One region of the uncultured Psychrobacillus sp. genome, then DNA from elsewhere that is predicted to be linked to it. Evidence: riboswitches for the same ligand, from Rfam matches in the RefSeq annotation. Region 1 holds a riboswitch; each other region holds the start of a gene.
What was found. Region 1 has a riboswitch for cobalamin ahead of Q0371_RS18860 (hypothetical protein). Riboswitches for the same ligand answer to the same signal wherever they lie in the genome.

Region 1 (7,426 bases):
TGAGAATTCGTACATTAGAGCAATCTCCTTCGCTATTTGCAACAGAAAGCTCACGTGCAGAAGCTTGTCGAGATTTAATATTGTACGCACATGAACTTTGTAATGCACGCTATTTTCAGGAGGTATAGAAATGGAAATTAGAAGATTAATAGGTGATGATGCAGAGGCATATTGGCAGCTAAGGCTTGAGGCACTGCAAAATAACCCCGAAGCATTTGGTACTAGTTATGAAGAAGCTATTCAAAGAGAAAATCCAATTGAACGAGTAAGAAGCAATTTTCAAGTAAATGGGAATTATACGTTCGGTGCATTTGAGGGAGATAAATTAATCGGTATGGTTACTCTTTTACAGGAGAGTGGCTCAAAAATGAAGCATAGAGCAAATATATTTGCGATGTATGTTAGTCCGCACGGGAGAAGAAAAGGTGCCGGTAAGTCCTTAATGGAGCAGGCGATTAAACAGGCAAGAGAAACTAATGAAATTGAAAAGATTAATCTCTCCGTAGTATCTAGTAATGAGTCTGCAAAAAATTTATACCTGCAGCTAGGATTTAAAGTATTTGGAACAGAAGAAATGGCTTTAAAGGAAAGAGATGTTTATTACGAGGAACATCATATGACCCTTATATTAAAATAAAGGAGAGATAGTATGGAGGAAAAGACAAGTAAACAAAAGGATAATACCAAGCTGCCTATGATACAAACACCAATACGTTCTATTTTTGAAAAGTTTTCTAGAGAAAAGGATGCTTCTTTAATATACGGGGAACCAATCATTATGGACAATAAACGGATTCTGCCAGTAGCCAAAGTGAACTACTTCGTAGGTGGAGGAGGAGGCGGTGGATTTACAGACGAGCAAAATGCTAGTGGTCAAGGAGAAGGAGCAGGTGGTGTATTTTCGATTAAACCAGTTGGAGTTTATGAAATCACCGAGGAAAATGTAAAATTCAAGCCTATACTTCCGATTAATCAATTACTTACTGTGTTCTCCATTATCACCTTAGGTCTTGCCTTCCTATTAAAGAAAAGTCGAAAATAAGTTCTTTAAATAGCTTAATAGAAAAACGCTACCTTTTAAATTTAGTGGGTAGCGTTTTTTCTATTCTTTAACCATTGAACAAGCGTTAGCAATAGCATGGCAAAAATTGCGCCACTTGTATCTAATAGAACATCCTGAAAGAGTGCAGATCGTCCACTCGTAAAGGATTGATGAAATTCATCTGCTGCCCCTAAAAGAAAGGTAATCAGTATTGCCAACAGCTTTCGATTTCTTATTTTCGGTAAAGCAATATAAATAGCAAAGCAAATTAATCCAAAATAAAAAAAGTGTGTTCCTTTTCTAATGATAAATTCAACAAATGCATAATAACCACGTTCCTCGACAGAGACATAAAATCCCCAATAAGGAATATGAAATAAAGACAAAAAGGACTCCAATGGCTTATTCGGAAGCCAGTTTTTAAGCACAGCCTCTAAAGATTGCTGCTCGGAAGTTTGACCCGAAGCAATAAATACAAAGAGAATTAAAAGTAATAGTGGGATATATTTTTTCATATAAAAACAGTAGCATAAACTGAACAAGAAACAAACTAATTACAAGTTTTAACACTAGATAACCATTTCTATCCCAAAATGATACGCTATGGTACACTTACGATAAGTGAATAATTTATTGCAGGGAAAAGGTGCTGACTTGTCAGCTTAATTGGGAATTCGGTGAAAAACCGAAGCTGTTTCCGCAACTGTAAATGCAGATGAAATAAGAAAAATACCACTGTTGACCAAACGTCGATGGGAAGGTTCTTAGAGTAAAATGATGCATGAGCCAGGAGACCAGCCTTTTCTTGAACGTATAAATACTCTTCGGAAGTTAAGGGGTTGTACGGCACGTGTCTATTTTTTCGATTGAATTTATAAAACGATAAATAGTATTGCGCCGCCCTTTTTGGGGTGGCGTTTTTTGTGCTGTAAGAGATCGAGTATTGTATTGCATATGTTCACATTTACTAGGGAGGGAGGGGAAAAGGTGAAAAAGGACATGCGTTATATTTGTTATCCGTTTATGAGAGAGAAGCCTTCTACAGTAGACTTTGAGATTCGAACGGACTCACTGACGACACGTATCGGCTTGGCTGCTTCTTTAACAAAAGATATTCCAAGAGTATATGAGGACCTCATGTATTTGGCCCCGATGGCATACCACTTAAATGGGTCTGTCAGAGGGAAGCTCGCGATCCATGGAGAAGATTTACAGATCCTCAGCGATATGTACGATTCCTACGTAAGCAAAGTAGAAGGAAGAGTAGATATATTCGTACTTCCACAAGGTTCAACGGCTGCTTGTGAGTTGCACGTATGTCGAAGTGAAGCAAAAAAGTCGGTCAGAGCTTTACATAAAGTCTCTTTAGAAAGAGAAGTACCTGAGATTTTATTTGACTACACGCAGCTATTAGCAAATGTATTGTTTGCAATGGCGGTATATGTAAACAAGTATCATGGAGTTGACGAGATTCAATTTGTCAGTAAATCATATCCCATGAGAAAAAAGAAAGAATTGGGGGATTAACATATGAATAAACAATTAAGAAATTGGTTAGCGGTACTAATACTTTCTATCTTACTTGTAGGCTGCCAAGAGGCTGAAAAGAATACAGCTGTTGAAACAGATTCTGTACAAGAAGTAAAGGAATACACTGTAACGGACGATATGGGGAACGAAATTACATTTGAAGAAGTTCCCGACACGGTTGTGTCTCTACAACCAAGCAACACAGAAATTCTATTTGCCCTTGGCGTGGGAGATAAAATAGTAGGAGCTACAGAGTATGATACCTATCCAGAAAAAGCATTGGAAATTGAAAGAATTTCCGATTCTATGAGCTTTAATGCAGAACGTATTTTAGAGATAAACCCAGATGTTGTGATTGCGTATACAACCGGTTCTGAGGAAGAGCTTAAAGTGTTGGAAGATGCGGGTTTAGATGTTTTTGTCATTCAATCGGCACTGTCATTTGAAGACGTCTATGGTGATATTGAACAGTTGGCCGCAGTAATGGGAGTTGAGGATAAAGGAACAAACCTTGTTAACTCTATTAAAACTACTATTCAAAGTGTTGAGGACAAAGTATCGGGTGTAACTAATCAGAAACAAGTTTATTTTGAGATAAGCCCCTCTCCTGAAATTTTTACAACTGGTAAAAATACGTTTCAACAAGAAGTTTTGAATAATGCTTCTGTTGTGAATATTTTTGGAGACCAAGAGGGGTGGATTAAATTATCTGAGGAAGATGTCATTAAGAAAAATCCTCCGATTATCTTAACTACTGTAAATTATGTAGAAGATCCAATTGGTGAGATTAAGGCTCGTCCAGGCTGGAACCAGCTAGAGGCTGTACAAAACAACGCCATCTTCCAATTAGATTCGGACATAATGTCTCGCCCTGGTCCACGAATTGGTGAAGCTGTGGAACTAGTAGCCAAAACCGTTTATCCAGAAATATTTAAATAAAGTAAAGGATGGTCTCGTTTTGAGGAGACCATCTTCTTTTATTTTAAAACAGGTACCTTGCAATGGATAATAGTGTTATGGTATAGTACTATTTAATGAATAGTACCGAGGGGGAGTTAGAAGTGACAGCAAACGTTTATATTGAGATATTAGAAAAACAGCTATATATTTTAAATGCTAAGGAGCGCCAAGCGGTAGTTCGAGATTTCCAAAAATATTTTTGTGACTTGTTAAGAGAGGGAAAATCCGAGCAAGCAATAATAGAATCATTAGGAGCACCATCGTATATAGCAACGGAACTACTTAAGGCTTACTCCGAAGAGGAAATGATCGTAACAGAAGTGGCATATGAAAGTGCATATATATAAAATGCTCCAAAGGCTAGTTACCCTTTGTAGCATGACTTCATTGACAAGTGGTAACTGGTTCATTTTTTATGTACGAGAATCCAAATTTTCAAATAACAGGTTTGAATCTGATAAATCCACGTTTGTATAAACTTTCATCTCTGGTGTGTTGCCTATATCACTAACCCCTATCCCATCACACAAACTCCAAGTGGACCTTTTATTTCTTCGTTATTTAAAGAAATAAAGGGTAACAAGCTTTTGTATAGATTCTTATAGACTGATATCTAGGAACGTATATTAACACATGCAAAAAGCCGCCTATTAGAATTAGGCGGCTTTTTGCATTAGATATTTTTTTTAGTTACTGTTTCTTTGTCTTCTAGTCTAAATTCTTCTGCAACATCGTCTACTATATCTTTAGTTGAGCTTTTAAATTCTTTTAACGTCTCTCCAACTGCTCTACCCAATTGAGGTAATTTTTTCGGACCGAACACAATTAAAGCAATAATTAATATAATGATTAAACCTGGTATTCCGATATTTGGCATTAAAATCTCTCCTATACTGTTTCTATATATTCTCATGTGTTTTTTTCAATAGTAGTTAATCGTACATAAAATTGGTTGTTTTGTATCAATAACACATTATACTCCTACGTTTAAATTTGTAAATAATTTAGTATTAAAAATGATCAAATGGTGTGAGCTGGAAAAGTCTCTTCATTATAAAAACCCTTTTTCCCTTCGATAGAAATTTTGTTATATAAATATAATTTTAAAGTTTGTTTAACCAAGAAATACTAATTAATTTATACCGATAATACAAGGGTTTTTGCTATTAATCTTCAATAATTATAAAAATTTAATGTTTTTTCAGAATAAAATTATATTTTATTATTCGAAATAAATAGCTAGTATTGAAGAAATAAAAGGAGTAGACTGTAAAACGGTTGTTTTGTTTTGTATAAAAATTACATTTTCATAGTTGTGTGAACTATGTTAAAGGAGAATAAAAGTGACGCAATATAACTTAGAAGAATTAAAACTGTTGAATCAAGTAATTTTTGCTTTATTTATAGTAGCAGATTTAGCTCTTGGCCTCTTTTACTATAATAACGAGTTTCCTTGGTTCGCGTTAATAGGTTCAAGTATTGGACTAGCTATAATTGTTCTTTGCTGGACTGGAAAAAAATATATATACTTTGTCTCATTTTTATTGGTTTATACGATCTTATTCTCATTAATTTATAACTGGCATGCAGTTTTTCATTAATTAGAATATTTTTAACTAATTGTTTACCTAAATAAATAGTTTAACCTATTTTTCAACTAATTTACATTGGAGGTCATATTATGTCAGAACAGGAAAACAAGACTACATACTTAGATAAACGTTCATCTAGACGTACTTTTATCAAAAACTCTGGATTAACAGTTGGTGGAGTTGTACTAGGTGGAGCACTCGGTTCTTTACTAGGGAAAGACTCAACATCTAAAACTAACGAGACTGGGGTTCATTCAGCTGCTGGGGTTAACTTCAACCAAGCACTGATGTATTTTGACAAGGCACAATTTGATACGATAGAGGCCGCAGCAGAGCAAATTTTCCCTAAAACTGAGGTAGGACCCGGTGCGAAAGAATTACTTGTTGCATATTATATCGATCACCAACTCGCGGGAAGCTTTGGTCTGAACTCAAAAGAATATATGACCGGTCCTTTCTTCCCAGGAGAAGCAGTTCCACAACAAGGGTACCAAACACATTTGAATCGTCAGCAAGTGTTTAACCTTGGAATTATAGCTTTAAATGCAGAGGCTGCAAAGAAATCCGATGATAAGCCTAAATTCGCTACTTTAACAGAAGAACAACAAATCGAAATCTTAAAAGATTTTGAAGCTGATAAAGTTAAATTAAATGGAGCTGTTAGTGCATCCTTTTTCTTCTCTTTACTTAGAAAAGTAACAATTGAAGGAGTATATGCTGACCCTATGTACGGCGGTAATAAAGATATGGCTGGTTGGAAGATGAAGAATTTCCCTGGCCATCAATCAAGTTATACTAATGTGTTAGAAAAAGATGAATTCGTGAAAATAGATCCTATGAGCTTAAACTCTCAGCATACACACTAATATACACCAATAGAAAGGGTGAACAACTTTGGCAACTAAATTACCAAAAACAGATATAGTTTTAGTAGGAGTAGGTTGGGTCGGCGGTATTATCGCAGCAGAACTTACAAAAAAAGGATACAAAGTAGTAGGTATAGAGCGTGGTAAAGAACGTTCGACTGAAGATTACTTTATGGCTCATGATGAACTACGTTACGCAGAGCGTAAAGAAATGATGCAAGATCTTTCTAAAGAAACGATTACATTCCGTCACAATATGACACAACGAGCATTACCTTACCGTGAATGGGGTAGCTTCCTAATCGGAGAAGGAACAGGTGGTTCAGGAGAGCATTGGAATGGTCAAACTTACCGCTTCCTTCCATACGATTTCGAAATCTATTCAGAAACTGTTAAACGTTACGGAAAAGGTAAAATCCCTAAAGGGATGATGCTTCAAGACTGGGGTATAACATACGAAGAGTTAGAACCATACTTCGATAAATTTGACGCTATGACGGGTATTAGCGGTGAGGAGAATCCACTACCTGGCTCTCCACAAATAAAATACCCTAACCCGCCAATGCTGGAAACACCTGCTATAAAATTATTCAAAAGTGCAGCGAAAGAGCTTGGTTATCATCCATACCATATGCCTTCTAACAATTTATCGCAATCTTATACTAATCCAGATGGCGTTTCTCGTGGCGCTTGTCAATATTGCGGTTTTTGTGAGCGTTTTGGTTGCGAATATGGAGCAAAAGCTTCACCAGTAGTTACAGTATTACCTGTAGCTAAAGAAACTGGTAACTTCGAAGTACGTACTCATTCTGTTGTACGTAAAGTTCTACACACTAATGGAAAAGCTACTGGCGTGTTATACGTTGATATACGTACTGGTGAAGAGTTTATCCAAGAGGCAGATGTAGTTGTAGTATCAGCTTATCAAATGAACAATATTAAACTATTATTAAACTCTCAACTTGGCCGTCCATATGATCCAGTTACTGGTACAGGTGTCATTGGTAGAAACTATGCATACCAAACAATTCTAGGGACTGCTGTAGGTTTCTTTGATAAAGAGTTCAATTTATACGGTGGTGCAGGATCTCTAGGAGCACAAATTGATGACTTTAACGGAGACTTCTTTGATCATACTGACTTAGATTTCTTACATGGTGCGACAATTCAAATTACCCAATTAGGGGATCGTCCTATTGCCAACAATCAGATTCCAGCAGGCGTTCCAACTTGGGGGAAAGAATTTAAAGATGCTTCTGTTACAAATGCAAACCGTGTTCTTATTGTTAAAGCACAAGGAGCTTCCCTTCCTTGGCAAGATAATTACATCGATCAAGATCCAACGTATAAAGATGCATTCGGTGATCCATTACTTCGTATGACGTTTAATTGGAAAGATCAAGACCGTCAGCTAATGAAGTTTATGGGCGAAAAAT
Region 2 (7,426 bases), on a different contig from region 1:
CGGCTCATCTAACAGCAATATGGGAGCTTGCTGAGCCAATGCCTGTGCTACAAACACCCGCTGCTGTTCTCCTCCTGATAGAAGCTCTAGTAAATGCTTTTCATATTTGTCGATAGCAGTCAGCCTCATTGCTTCCTGTGTCGCTACCTCGTCCTCTTGCGACCATGTTGAAAACCAGCCCGACTGGTGAGGGTAACGACCGAGTGAAACCGTATCTCGAACGGTATGTGAAAAAGCTTGATTGTGCAGCTGCGGCAAAACGGCCAGCCTTTTCGCAAGCTCCTTTGAGGAATAGGATTTTAGTTGCTTACCTTCAATCAATACTTCTCCTGATGCAGGGGTAAGTATGCCACTCATCAATTTTAAAAGGGTAGATTTCCCGCTGCCGTTTGGACCTAATATTCCTAGCATCTCTCCTTTAGATACCTGGAAGGATACGTCATGCACGACTAGTTTTTGATTGTAACCACCAGAAATGTTTTTGATCTCTAGCATGCTAAGCAGCTCCTTTTTTACGTTGTCGGAAGAAGATAAATGCAAATACTGGTGCACCTATAAAGGCAGTGATGACACCTATTGGTAGCTCTGTTGGAGATATAATGGTACGTGACACCAAGTCACAAATGATTAATAACGAAGCTCCGTTTATGAAGCTTAAAGGAAGAACATGCCGGTTATCGGAGCCAAACAGCAGCCTCGTCATATGAGGAACAACCAACCCCACGAATCCAATGGTTCCCGATACAGCTACAGCGGTCCCGGTAAGCATAGACCCTCCTATTAGAATCATCATTTTACGTTTCTTCACTTCCACACCTAAATGCTGTGCCCGTTCTTCTCCAAACAGCATTGCATTTAGCTCCCTACGGTTCAACCATAATAAAAGTGAACCAATTATCATAAACGGCAATGCCATTTGAACATAGCTCCAGCCACGCATAGAGACACTTCCAAGTAACCAACCGATAATTTGTCTCAGCTCTTCCCCTGTTAAGGCAATCATTAAGGAAATGACTGAGCCGAGAAACGAGCTAAAGATAATGCCTGTTAAAATAATCGTTTCCATCTTCATCGCTCGATCAACTAGCTTCGCAAAGGAAATGACGATCAGCATAGTGATTAACGCCCCTGCCATACTGAAAACAGGCAAGGTGAACATTCCTAAAAAAGGTACTGATATTCCAAAAAAGAGTGTAGCCACTGCACCAACCGATGCTCCGGACGACACTCCCAATGTATAAGGATCGGCTAGCGGATTTTTAAGCAGACTTTGAAAAGCTGCTCCCGCTATTGCCAGGGATGCTCCGACTAATCCTGCGAGTATAACTCGCGGCATGCGAATCTTCCAGACGATATTTGTTGCAATCGCATCTGTACCCGTATCCCATAAAGTACTGATCGGTACCTTTACAGATCCGACCGACACACCTAGCCAAATGGCTACGATTAACGTAGCCAGTGACAAGGTATAACCGATCATTGATTTACTCACTAAATGCCTCCGGATAAATAGCCTTAGCCACTTCCTCTAGGCCTTCTACTAAACGTGGACCTGGACGACTCGTTGCATCCTCATCCACTTGTACCACCTCATCGTTTTGAATGGCAGTCACTGTGTCAAAGCCATCACGCTGCTTCACCTTTTCTACAATTCCTTCCACGTAGTCATAGGTGATTAACATTACATCTGGGTTACGGCTTACTATTTCCTCTGGGTTAACTTGAAACCAGCCATCTTGATCAGCCATAATGTTTTCTGCATTGACCATCGTTAAAATTTCTTGCATAAATGTCCCATTACCAGGAGTATAGATTTCTGGTACATCGGAAGTTTCTACGAATACTGTTTTCTTTGTCTCTACTTTTGCAACTTTTTCTTGAATTTCGTCAACCTTTGCCTTCATATCCTCTATAACGGCTTGTGCTTCCTCATATTTCCCCGTTGCTCGGCCAATTTGTTCAATAGTTGTATAGGTTAAGTTAAAATCCTTTGCATCCTGTACCACAAATACCTTTACACCAGCATCTCGAAGCTGCTGTAATCCTGCCTCTGCCATTGAAACAATGGATTCATGAGCGAATACAATATCCGGACTTAAAGAGATAATTTTTTCAATGTTAAATTCCATCCCGCCAATTTTTTCTTTATCTAACGCTTCCTTTGGATAGCTTTCGTAATCATTAACACCGATAATTTCCTCATTTAGTCCCAAAGCAAATAGAATCTCCGTGTTACTTGGAATCATGGATACGATTGATTTCGGAGCTTCCTCTAGCGTAATTTCTTGTCCTACTGCATCCGTCAGTGTAAGTGGGAATGCCGTTTCTGAGTTACCAATTTCCTGGCTACTTTCTTTTTCTGTTGGAAGTGTCTCTTGCTCATTACAACCACCTAAAATCAGCAAGGTCATTCCAATAATTAACCACAGTTTCTTCATCCTTTATTCCTCCTAAATATAGACAACAAAAAATCCCCCATCCTAGGATGAGAGATAGATAGGTATAAATCAGCCACGAAAAACCGAAAGCGGACCTACACCAGACCTATCCGCGTAGGTAATGGGTGTGTACGTAAAGGCAGGTTTTCTGGCTTATGATGCATATGCATCACTTACAGTGGCGGGACCGCGCTGGACTTTAACCAGCTTCCCTTTTAACTCTAGTAACCGATAACTAGAGCACCTTTAAGCAAATGTTATTCTATTGTTTCTTGCATTTATTATACCTTATATTTAGATGTTGTCGAGTTGAAGTCGGTATTTGAAAAAGCATACATTTTATACATTTCAACAATACGAACGATTAATAAAGAATATTGAAGTTTATATGCTTTTAAATGTGGAAAGTAGAATTGATTTCCGCTCTGGCGGACGCTTTCCGCGAGGGGAGCGATAAGCCCTCACCCATCGCTTACGCGCGTGGTTGTGATGTCTTATTTGTCTCCCTCCTCCCGCTGGAGTCGCCGCCTGCCGCTACAATCAATTATTAGAAAAGGTTCGTGGTTGATTGGTAAAGACTTTTTTATGATATATAAAACACGAACAACTTTAACCTTAAAAAAGCTTAATATAGTAGTTTTTCATCGCGATTTCTTGTTTTCATCATTTTTTTTATCAATCGTTTCTCTTACTTCTTTTAGTATTTTTTTCGTTGCTTTTGATTGTTCTCGTGCCGTTTCCAGGATATTTGGTTTATTTTCTTCTTTCCATCCAGTCAAAAAGAACACCCTCTCTTAGTTGTGTGCAACTGAAATTCGCTCCATCTTCTTAATATATCTAAAAACAAAGGGAATAATTGAATCAAAACATTTTGAGATAAATAATATAAAAAAACTTTTACTGAAATGAGCTTTAATCAATTACTACTTTTTTTACCTGCTATTAATAAAAATCACAGTACACAATCCACTCTTGTTTGTCTTGATTATAGAAAAAATAGAAGCTACCACTGTCTACTATGTTGAATTGTGCTTTCGCATCAGAGCTTATCTGAAAGACAAAGGGATATTCGTCACCATAGGAGACTCCGCTCTGGGTATAAGAGGGGTATCCACCGATCTTATGCATAGGATAGATATCCTCCACGATATCATCGTAATATTCGATGGCATCCTCTAATTCAATGCGTAAAATCTCGTCTACAATTTCTGGTGGTATATCCTCAGAGTCCCAGGCGGGAGCATCATTCTCAACTAGTTTCGGTTTTAATGGAAAAGGTTTCATCCTTGCAGATTGATCGTTTATTTTATGTAATTCGTTGAGGCTTGTATAGCAATTAATCATAAAAAAAGATGCTAAATTATCATTGTTTAAATGATTATATACACTAAAATCCATATAAATGGTGATTAGTTGAATATTTTTTAATTCCTCCGGTACGTAAGGGAGTTCGTTTAAAAAAATGGTGCATAAAGGCTCAAACTGTGAAGGGATATTTTCTTCTTTTCCCCACAAGACCTTTCCAATCCAGCTCTCTCCTAATTCTTCCGTTGGTCGATAACCACCCGTCTCAAAAATGGTAGCTTGCTTAAATAGTACTTCTTTTAATTGAGCAATGTTCATATAAATCCCCTCCTAAGCTAAGTAAGACTCCCAATCGTAATCTTCTATTTTATAGAAGACACCGTGGTCATTTCTTTCATATGCACATAGAGGTGGATCATCAATAAAAGAAAGAACAGAGTCATCTATATTTAAAATTACACCTATGGATATATACTGAAAATTGTCAGAATTACTTAAAAATCTATCATCTTCGTAACCAGTTAAAACAGACCAACCAGAATCTTGAGCATCTTTTGGATCATCTTTTAACATAAAATTAAATTCATCTCTCTCTAAAACATCGTTGCTTACAATTATTTTCGTATCAAAGTAATAATCCCATTTAGAAGATTTTGAATCATTATACTCAGTGTCACATATATGATCTGCATGAAATGAAATTTCTTGTCCAATTTTTAATTCGCTTATATTGATTGGGTCGTTTGAAAGAACTCCCTTAAAGTTTTCCATATCCCTATGGGTAATTTTCACCCACATTCTTTCACCTGCATACCCGTCTGCTCTAGTCTCGCATTCGAAAATTAATTTGACCCGATCTCCTATTCTTAAAATATCAATTACTTCCTGGCTAGGAATATAAAAAGTATAGGGCGCTTCTTTATTTCTCTTATAAACACTCTCTAAGTACCATGACATTATATTTACCCCTTGAACTGTTTCGACATAATTTTTACGAGTCTTTCATCACTTTAATTTTTTTGACAACTATCTTTCCTTGCTTTTCCACAGTCCATATTTTCACTTCTTGTCCTTCTTGTAAACTCCGCATGTTATTTATTTCCCCTGTTATTTTGGTGAAATTAGAGAAATGAACTTTAGGAGTAAAATGCTCGTATTCAGGGTTAATTTCAAGAGGATATAATATAAATTTACTTTCGGTTAAGTCCCCTATCTTACCATGATAATCAGCTCTACTAAAAAGGAAAAAAGCAAGAACAGCTATAATTATTATAGTCATTCCAATAATTAAGCCTCTACTTTTCATTTCTTATGTTCCAATCGTGCAATTGCTTCTTGTAGAAGTCTTTGTAGAACAGATGCGAAGGCTGCAATTCCAAGAGAAGCAAAAATCATGCCTAGTCCGATGCCTATGATTCCAGGCGCATCATCCTTATCTGCCATAAGAAAGAATATTGGCATACCTAAAACGTATAAAGAGCTAATAGCTAATCCACAGTATTTTATCTTCTCCAAGGCTCTTACTGAAGGTTCAGAGAAGGTAATATGATGACCTATATAATTTAAAAGCTTTAGTGCTTGGTATAGAGCAAAGTAAAAAGGAATAGCTGTTGCATACAAATCGATATAAACTAGATATTTTAGATAAGAATGGTCAGGATATAATTCCGCTGCAAAGCCTGCTATTTCAGGCACTAAAAAGATACATAACGCGAGAACCGGGATTCCCATTAAAATGACGGCCAACTTTAAAAATAAAATAATAGCTTTTTCCATAAAAGCACCTCACTCATTCATTGTCTACATAATATTACATATTTGATTGTTTTAGAATAAATACTATTGTAAATAAAATATATTAATACTCTAGGATTATAAAGGAACCAGAATAAAATTCTGAAAGTTTTTAAATGTCTTTATTCCTGTAAGAGATCCATTTGCTGCATTTAGCACTTTGTCTACATTATAGAATTAAAGATTTTAAACTAATTTCGTCTTTTAAAAGGCAATGTGGACTGATCTCACATTTGAAAATTTCAAAAAACATTTATAATTACTTACACAAGTTACTCTTGAAAACATACTAAAAATAGGCATTTCCTCTAAGAAAGTGTGTAACAAAAAGAGCTGGACAAGGTTATTATAATGTGAAAAGATTGAATTGTAAGAATAATCGGCCGATTTTCTTCCTAAGTATTTTGTTTTCTAAAAAAATAAAATTTGATACGGAGGAATATACTTTATGAAGAAATTTAAAATATTATTGTTAAGTTTTGTAATTGCTTTAAGTTTTGGATTCACAGCCCAAGCAGAAAATGTACGAGCCACTGAAAGTAAAGAAACAAAAGTTGATGTAGCTTCAGAACAAATTTTTGTTTCAAGAACGGTTCGTTTTACTAGAGATCAATCTATGTGGGTAACTGAAACTAGAAATGGTAAAACGTATTCTGGGTATATTTATAATAGAGGTTTTGCAGACGGCTCTGGAAACTACTCATTTTTCTCAGGATATATTAGAACAGGTCCCCATGCACCATTATCACTTGAACTTGAAAAATAGGAAGATAGAGTAGTTAAAATAAAGGCTTTGTTAGAAATCATCCCTTTACGTAGTTGTTTAACTCTGCAGTTCTCTGTAAGTTTCACTATTTAAAGGGATGTTTTCTTTTTCTAGAAATTATACTCCATTATACAAGCATATAATCATACATAAAGAGGAAGTGGGCCAATCTACGTCTGTTTTTCAGGGAGGAACTCATGAAAGAAGTTATAAGTTTCGTTATGAAAGGAATCTTAAAAAGTAAATACATATTATTGGTACCTTTTATTATCATTCTATTTATCGTTTCTTTGATGACTATTAATAGTAATGAATCTGGAACAACTCAACAGGAGCTACAAGACACATTTAATGATCGCAAGGAAACCATTAATTTTATCATTGGTAGCCTATTAAATAAAAAAAAGGATTTAGGCTTACCTGAAGAACAACAACTAGCACTAGACAGTTTACTCCTCCAAGAAGTGTATTTAAAAGAAATATCAACTAAGCTGGCTCGAGGAGATTTAGATATTTCCAACGAAAACCTCGCCTACTTAAAAGCATATAGTGAGTATGAAAGCTATGACTTTATAAGTTATATTAATCCTCAGGTTTTAAAAGTTGAGCAACAAAAAGCAGCCGCATTATCGAAACAAGGCCTACCTTTTACGGAACAAGAGACCCCTTTTAATACAGCACTATTTTCTAAGCAGTTATTCCAGCTATTATTCAGTCCCTTTACTGCATTTCTATTTTTTCTCATCTTCATTTATAAAATTATTTCTGATGAACAGAATCGAACATTCGAGTTCTTTAAAGTTAACTCACTTTCAAATACTGCAATCTATTACGGGTACCTCATACCTTTTTTAATGCTTGCCATTGTATATACGATTTTAGCAGGATTCTTTTCCTTATTGCCGCCTCTTTTAACTGGAAATTTAGAGACGATACACTATCCAATAGATATGCTTATTGGTACAGAAACAGTTATGGTGCCATTATGGAAATGGCTACTCTTCCTTCCAATTGGTTGGGCAATTTTTGTGGCACTTATGCTGACGATTGCAATATGTTTGTTTAAACAGCGGCTTTCATTTAGTGTACTTTTAGCAATCATTGCCGTCACGGTCGTGTGTGG
Region 3 (7,426 bases), on a different contig from region 1:
ACAATGGCATAGTCCATGACCTGAATAGCACGTTCCATTTCCGGAGAAAAATCAACGTGACCAGGAGTATCAATAATATAATAAGTGGAGTTATTATAGGAAAAGACACCCTGGTCAGCAAAGATGGTGATGCCTCTATCTTTCTCTATCGTATGGCTATCAAGGAAGGAGTCTTTATGATCGACCCTACCCCGTTGTCTTATTGAGTTTGTATGAAAGAGCAATTGCTCCGAAAATGTAGTTTTCCCTGCATCAACATGTGCTAAAATTCCAATTGTTTTATGCATATGATCACCTTTTGTTTTGTCCTTCCTTGTATTATAACAAACGAAAGGTGAAACAAAAGGTGAGAGAGTACTATCTAGAAAATGCTTTTAAACCATTTCCTCGGCGTCGCTTAACAGCTTTTGAAACCAAGCCATCATGAGGCTTAAATAAAAATACAAGCATGAATAGCACACCAATCATCGCTGCCATCATACCAGCAATGGAGGTGTTCCAAAGCTTTGCTAAGTAGTAGCCAGTAATAGCTGCAGTGATGCCAAACGTCATACTCCAAATAATCATTCCTCTTACGCTTTTACTCATTAAATAGGCTGTAGCAGCAGGTCCAATAAGCATAGCAACTACTAAAACGGCACCAACACTATCAAATGCAGCGACAGTAGTAAGAGAGACAAGCGTCATATAAGAGTAATGCATCCCCATGATTGGCACGCCAATTGATAAAGCAAATACAGGATCAAACGTAGACAATTTAATCTCTTTATAAAATAAAACGAGGAAAGCGATATTAAGTAATAGGACAAACATTAGCATCCAAACTGCTTTCGGCATTTCAATGCCTAAAATACTCCATGTATCCCAAGGGACAAATGCAATTTCCCCCATCAGCACATGTTCCACATCTAAATGGACATTACCAGCGAATAAGGTGATTAGTAATACGCCTAAGGCAAAAAGAGAAGTAAAGACTACTCCAATAGCAGCATCCTCTTGCAATCCACCTGATTGAAGGAGCTGCACTAGAAAAGTAGTAAGTAAACCAGCAAGGGCAGCCCCAATTAGCATCCAAGCCCCGTTTAAGGATTGGGTAACCATAAAGGCCACTACAATACCAAATAATACTGTATGACTTATGGCATCAGCTATCATGGCTGTCTTTCTAAGTATGAGAAAAACGCCTGTTAAGCCACACGTTATTCCTACAAGCGATCCGGTTAATAAAACCCAAAACTCATTCATGGCTAGTCACCTCATTTACAATGCGCTGCCTTTTAAACGTACGCTTTTTATGAAGCTTAGAAATAAGGCCCCTAGTAGGTGCAAAAAAGTAGGATAGTAGAAAGAGGGTAGCGGCTACTAAGACAATAATAGGACCAGTAGATAAACCAGTGCGAAGAGAGCTTATCATAGTGCCTAATGCTCCAGACAGTGCTCCAAAAAAAGCACTAGTTACCAAAATTATTCCTAGATGGCTAGACCAAAATCTTGCAGCAGCTGCAGGTATGATTAGCATGGCTGCCATTAAAATAACTCCTACTGCCTGAATACCAGTTACGATTGTCAGAACTGTTAAAGCCGTCAATAGAATGCGCAGACGCTCCACTGGTAAGCCAATACCCTTTGCAAAAATAGGATCAAAAATCATGAGCTTCCATTCCTTAAAGAAAAGCAAGCACATTAGGATGATTAATATAGCGCTGCTAGATAACCAAATGAGGTCACTTTTAGCCATTGTTGCAGCCTTTCCAAAGATAAAGTCATTTAACCCACTTTGGTTTCCAGTACCACTTTGGTTAACAATAGTTATTAAAACTATACCAACTCCAAAAAATACAGAGAGTATTAACCCAATTGCAGCATCAGCTTTTAGCTTAGAATGATTGACGATCCATTGAATTAGATAGACAGAAAGGGCAGCTGTAATAGCAGCACCTAACATGAGAATAGGCAAATCTTTTTTTTCAAAAATAAGATAGGCAAGCGCAATGCCAGGGAGTGCTGCATGCGCTGCAGCATCTCCGACCAAGCTTTGCTTTTGGAGAAAGGCAAACGTTCCATTTAAACCTGCTGCTATCCCTAAAAGAATAGCTCCTGCGAGTACCCAAAGAAGGTTACCTGTCAACATTAGTTTTTCACCTCTTCAGCAGTTTTACCCGAGCTTGCTTGGTCCATGAAGAATAATTTACCACCATATGCTTCCTGCAGATTATCTGGTGTAAACGTAAGAACGGTAGGACCTGAGGCTATAATTGTTTGATTTAGTAAAACAATCCAATCAAAATAATCAGCTGCTGTCTGGAGGTCGTGATGAACTACAAAGACTGATTTTCCTTGAGATTTTAACTTTTTTAAAATGGAAATAATAGTTCGCTCTGTGGCTGCATCTACTCCCACAAATGGTTCATCCATAAAGTAAACCTCTGCTTCTTGTGCGAGAGCCCTAGCCAGGAAGACACGCTGTTGTTGTCCGCCAGATAGTTGACCGATGGAACGATCTGCGAAAGCTTCCATTCCCACATTATTTAAGCAGCTTAAAGCTATTTCCTTATCCTTAGCAGATGGTCTTTTAATAGATCCAATATGACCGTATCTTCCCATTAAGACAACGTCTAAAGCATTAGTTGGGAAGTCCCAATCTACTGCATTTCTTTGAGGGACATACCCTACAAGGAGATCTTTTGGATTAAGTGGTTGCTCTAATATAGAAACGGTACCTGTTTTATTGGGTAGCTGATTTAACACTGCTTTGATCAGTGTAGATTTACCAGCTCCGTTTGGTCCAATAATCCCAGTAATCTGTCCCTTGGGAATAGTTAGGTTAATTTCGCTTAAAACTATCTTTTCCTCATAAGCTACAGATAAATCCTTTACCTGTAATGCGTTCATTTTGCTACCTCCTATTTAAGTGAATCAACTATTGTGTTGACATTATGCTTATACATTCCTATATAAGTTCCTTCCTCTGTTCCTTCAGCACCCATGGCATCCGAGTAAAGCTCTCCTCCAATTTGTATCGTGTGTCCTTTTTCCTTTGCACCTTCAATGACAGCATTCATGGCTTTATCAGAAACGCTGGATTCAATAAATACTGCTTTAATATTTTGCTCTACTAAGAAGTTTACGACGTTCTGTATATCCTTTAATCCATACTCGGCATCTGTGCTAAGACCTTGTAAACCTCTGACTTCCATTCCATTACTTTCACCAAAGTAGTTAAATGCATCATGGGCAGTAACAAGCACTCGCTGCTCCTTTGGTATTTCACTAATACGTTCTTTCGACCATTCATTTAGCTCATCTAGTTCTTGAAAAAACTTAATTTCATTTTCCTTAAATTGCTCTTCGTTAGTAGAGAATTCTTTTGTAAGTGTTTTGGTGATTTCCTGAGTTGCAATCTTCCACACATCAATATCAAACCAAATATGGGGATCAAATAGTTCAGGATGAGCTTCGTCATTTAAAATTCTTTCCTTTGGAACTACTTCTCCAATGGCAACTACCGATTTCTCTTTTTTCATCTTCTCAAAAATATCACTCATTTTTCCTTCAAGCTCTAGCCCATTGTAAAAAATGATATCCGCGTCCTCTAATACTTGTAAATCACCTTGAGTGGCCTTGTAAAGATGCGGGTCTACTCCTGGTCCCATCAAGGATTTAACTTCTACCATATCCCCGGCAATCCTCTTTACGGCATCAGCAACCTGACCTGTAGTTGTAACTACTAGTGGCTTATCAGCTTCCGCCTTTCCATTGTTTTTGTCATTACATCCAGCCAATAAAACCATAGCAAAAAATAATAAAAATATTTTTTTCATGTACTACACTCCTTTTCCTTTGTTATAAATTATTTCCTGCGGGAAACTTTTAGAATAAAAAAATATAAATTTCTTAAAAGATAATTATTTTCCTTAAGGAAACATTTGTTCAATAGGTTAACTAATATTATTTGAATTGTCAAATTAATTTATGCAAAAATGGAAAAAATGTGATTGTCTATTTTAGGAGTTGGAGTGAGCCAATTTTAATTAGCCTAAACTGAAATTTTCGTCTGTCTTTAATACAAAGTGCTATACTGTATAAACAATGATAGTGGGGAGGTAATGTAATGCAATATTCAAAATCTAAAATGGAAGAGCTTGTTAAGTTCAGTCCTGATTTAGCTAAAAGATTAAAGGAAGTAATGAAGGAGCATGATTTAGAAAAAAGCTTTGCTCTGAAGGCTTTGTATCATTCAGAGGTTAAAGATGGCGGTAAATATCAAAGGGATTATCAAGATCTATAGGAATTAGCGAACCAAATGACTAACGTCATTGGTTCGCTTTTTTAATTATTTTAAGAGTCAATTTCATAATTCTATTTTAAAAAGCAAAACACGAACAAATAGTAGAAAACAATGATTTATATATGCTTTTATATGTGTAGAAGCATAATTGACTTCCGCTCTGACGGACGCTTTCCGCGTGGTTGTGATGTCTATCTGTCTCACTTATTCCGTAGGAGTCGCCGTCTGTCGCTACAATCCATACGGATAAAATGTTCGTGTTAATCGGTAAAGCTCTATTTATGAAATTGACTGACATATGTATTTTATTTATTCCTGCTTTATTCCAGCAATCTCTTGTTTAATCTGACGGTGTGCAACATTTAAGTGGTGAAGAAAAAGATTTCTTTCTTCTATACTCCATACTGAGTTAAGCTCAATTTCTTTTTTCATTTCCTCAAAGGTAGACTGTAGAGATATCGAGGTACTTGCAACCTGGTTTGTCATTAATACTTGCTTAAATTGCTCCATAAAAATCTCTTTTCTCATTTCCAAAATCCTTTCGTTTTTAACATAAAAAGCATCCTCTTTTTTATAAAAGAGGATGCTTAGTTAGTATGATTTAATAGTCAGTACGCTAGGAAACAAATAAAAACCACGATTAAATAAGGAGTATGTTCACTCCAGTGATTTTAGTATGTTTTTTCGTACGACAGTATTTTCAAGCTTTGCTTGGTCATAGCTGCACTTAACACCTCCTATCCTCGTAGGGTCGTGGTGTGTACTTGAAATAGGCAGGTCTCCTGGCTCATGGTCATCGCGTTACCTTCCTTCCCGTAGTATTTATACATACAGTGGTTTATAAAGTATTGCTCACATTTACAGTTGCGGGACAGCGTCGGTCTTCCACCGAACTTCCCTTTTAAGTTCTTTTGCAATTAAAAGAACACCTAAATCTACACATTATTTAATTGTTCTTTCACTATAACATAAAAAAAGTTAGTCAATATAGCAAATTTGGATAAGTCGTGGACTGCTTCTCTTTTTATAATCAAGTGGAGAGGTGAGGTAAATGAGTAGTTTGAAGAATCCATATCGGCTGTATATTTATATTTGCTTTCTATCGCAATTATTTTTTACTTTTATATTTACAGTCAGTTTGTTGTATCAAGTAAGTGTTGTTAAGCTGGATCCGTTGCAACTTGTTTTAGTGGGAACTGTGTTGGAGATAACCGTATTTCTCTTTGAGATTCCAACTGGTATCGTGTCTGACTTAAAGAGCCGGAAGCTATCCGTTATCATTGGTTACTTTCTAATAGGAGTTGGTTTTTTATTAGAAGGATTGTTTCCTTTTTTTATTACGGTTTTATTGGCTCAAGTGGCATGGGGGATAGGGTATACCTTTACTAGCGGGTCATTGCAAGCATGGATAGCTGATGAAATAGGAGAAGAAAAGGCATCATCTGCATATATGAGAGGAGCTAAGGCTGGAAACCTAGGCCAATTGGTTGCCATTCCGTTAAGCGTATTAATCGGCTCCTACCTAATCCATCTACCGATTATAATAGGAGGATTATGTATGATTGGGTTGTCTGTTTTACTAATAATATTTATGCAAGAGAATCATTTTAAACCTTTGAAAAGAAGCGAAAGAATTGGTGCATGGGAGACAATGAAAGAGAACTTGGATAAAATCATTCTTTTCTCCAGAACTAGCTTTATACTTCGTATGCTATTTCTAATCGCTCTGTTTATAGGTTTTTATAGTGAAGGTTTTGATCGTCTGTGGCTTCCTCATCTATTAGAAATGGCTAAAATAACTGCCTTGCCCATTGAACGACTGGTGCTATTAACTGGAGGAATTCAATTAGTGGTCGTACTGCTGTCATTTGTGCTGCTTCACTTTTTAAATAAAAGTACGATTTATCAAGAATTGCACCGAATATATATCGCTCTTTTTATTGGTTGCTCCAGTATAGTAGTAGCATTAATAGGCTTTGCATTTTCGAACTATATTATTGGTTTGTTTATTTGCTATGTAATAATACAAGTTAGTCGGAAGGTAATGTACCCATTAGAGGACATTTGGTTAAATAAAATCATACCAGACTCTTCTACTCGGGCAACATTTTTCTCTGTAAAAGGGCAGGTGGATGCAGTTGGGCAAATAAGCGGTGGGCCTGTTATTGGGTATATTGCCACAACCCTTACTATTAAGACTGCAATTATAGTAAGCGCCCTTATTTTAAGTCCAGTTCTGTTTTTTTATCGTTCACTTCTGAAGAAGGGTGTGCGTTAATAGCGGTAATTCGAAAAACAACAGTAGATTATCTCTTAAATTAAAGTTTGCTATCATTTTTCTTTAATAGGAAGGTAAATTTCCATATAAACTTTGTCATACTCCCAATCATGGCAGTGTTCATCATAGTATTCAAAATCATAGCTATCTTCATCGACTTCATATTGGGAGTCTGGCAACCAGTCTTCTAAAATATATTGCCAAGTACCTTTGATAGAGGAAACAAATTGCTCTACCGGTACAAGAGGTGTTTTGAAAACTGCATAAGTGGTGCCCTTAACGGTAAATTTAAGGATCCCTTCAGGTACTGTTGTTCCCTCTTCAAAATTCACCGCAAATAAATAGGTGAAATGATCTTCTGACTCTGGTGCACTAAGATTAAAACAATATTCTCCGTGCTTTTTAGGTGTTAAGAGGGTATATAGAGTAGTTTCAATGGATTCCTCAGAGAGTATTCGTTGATTCCAAAAGGCGGGGGCATCTCTCGTAAAGGCTATATTTCCCATCCGTGTTTCAAACGTCTTACCTGCTACCCTAAAAGGGGGCTTAGAAATGATTTTAGGCTGAAGAACTACTCCCCCAGTTTTCTTTTGTATAAGGCTCTCTAAACATAGTCTTTGTGGAACCGAAATGGGGCAGTGCATCTTATATAAGCTAGGGGGACTCCCAAAGCAGCGTTTAAATGATTTAGTAAAGCCTGCATGTGTTTCAAACCCATATTCTAATGCTATATCTATAATTCTTTTCTCCTTCAGTAAGTCAACTAAGGCAAATTGTAGCTTCCTTTTTTGCACATAATCCATTGGTGTATAACCAGTAGTCTGATGGAAAATACGAGAAAAATGAAAAGGGGAATAGCT

Region 2: it holds a riboswitch for cobalamin, as region 1 does, so the genes downstream of both, Q0371_RS03090 (ABC transporter substrate-binding protein) here and Q0371_RS18860 (hypothetical protein) in region 1, are expected to answer to the same signal.
Region 3: it holds a riboswitch for cobalamin, as region 1 does, so the genes downstream of both, Q0371_RS00320 (hypothetical protein) here and Q0371_RS18860 (hypothetical protein) in region 1, are expected to answer to the same signal.

What each region holds. Positions count from the first base shown of each region.
Region 1 is NZ_CALIED010000091.1:23,717-31,142, forward strand. Features, by position in the region: gene Q0371_RS18840 (aminoglycoside adenylyltransferase domain-containing protein) at 1-128, shown strand, start outside; gene Q0371_RS18845 (GNAT family N-acetyltransferase) at 131-637, shown strand; gene Q0371_RS18850 (spore germination protein GerW family protein) at 650-1,042, shown strand; gene Q0371_RS18855 (VanZ family protein) at 1,084-1,557, opposite strand; cobalamin riboswitch at 1,670-1,860, shown strand; gene Q0371_RS18860 (hypothetical protein) at 2,030-2,569, shown strand; gene Q0371_RS18865 (helical backbone metal receptor) at 2,573-3,511, shown strand; gene Q0371_RS18870 (DUF1700 domain-containing protein) at 3,634-3,879, shown strand; gene tatA (twin-arginine translocase TatA/TatE family subunit) at 4,206-4,409, opposite strand; gene Q0371_RS18880 (hypothetical protein) at 4,876-5,133, shown strand; gene Q0371_RS18885 (gluconate 2-dehydrogenase subunit 3 family protein) at 5,214-5,990, shown strand; gene Q0371_RS18890 (GMC family oxidoreductase) at 6,019-7,426, shown strand, end outside.
Region 2 is NZ_CALIED010000015.1:32,741-40,166, reverse strand. Features, by position in the region: gene Q0371_RS03100 (heme ABC transporter ATP-binding protein) at 1-495, opposite strand, end outside; gene Q0371_RS03095 (iron ABC transporter permease) at 497-1,492, opposite strand; gene Q0371_RS03090 (ABC transporter substrate-binding protein) at 1,485-2,438, opposite strand; cobalamin riboswitch at 2,559-2,701, opposite strand; gene Q0371_RS03085 (hypothetical protein) at 3,080-3,217, opposite strand; gene Q0371_RS03080 (DUF1963 domain-containing protein) at 3,381-4,061, opposite strand; gene Q0371_RS03075 (DUF2185 domain-containing protein) at 4,074-4,700, opposite strand; gene Q0371_RS03070 (hypothetical protein) at 4,735-5,022, opposite strand; gene Q0371_RS03065 (DUF2975 domain-containing protein) at 5,046-5,519, opposite strand; gene Q0371_RS03060 (hypothetical protein) at 5,986-6,303, shown strand; gene Q0371_RS03055 (hypothetical protein) at 6,501-7,426, shown strand, end outside.
Region 3 is NZ_CALIED010000005.1:7,518-14,943, forward strand. Features, by position in the region: gene Q0371_RS00290 (TetM/TetW/TetO/TetS family tetracycline resistance ribosomal protection protein) at 1-287, opposite strand, end outside; gene Q0371_RS00295 (metal ABC transporter permease) at 358-1,245, opposite strand; gene Q0371_RS00300 (metal ABC transporter permease) at 1,238-2,131, opposite strand; gene Q0371_RS00305 (metal ABC transporter ATP-binding protein) at 2,131-2,892, opposite strand; gene Q0371_RS00310 (zinc ABC transporter substrate-binding protein) at 2,904-3,821, opposite strand; gene Q0371_RS00315 (hypothetical protein) at 4,112-4,288, shown strand; gene Q0371_RS00320 (hypothetical protein) at 4,598-4,816, opposite strand; cobalamin riboswitch at 5,043-5,236, opposite strand; gene Q0371_RS00325 (MFS transporter) at 5,340-6,566, shown strand; gene Q0371_RS00330 (AraC family transcriptional regulator) at 6,620-7,426, opposite strand, start outside.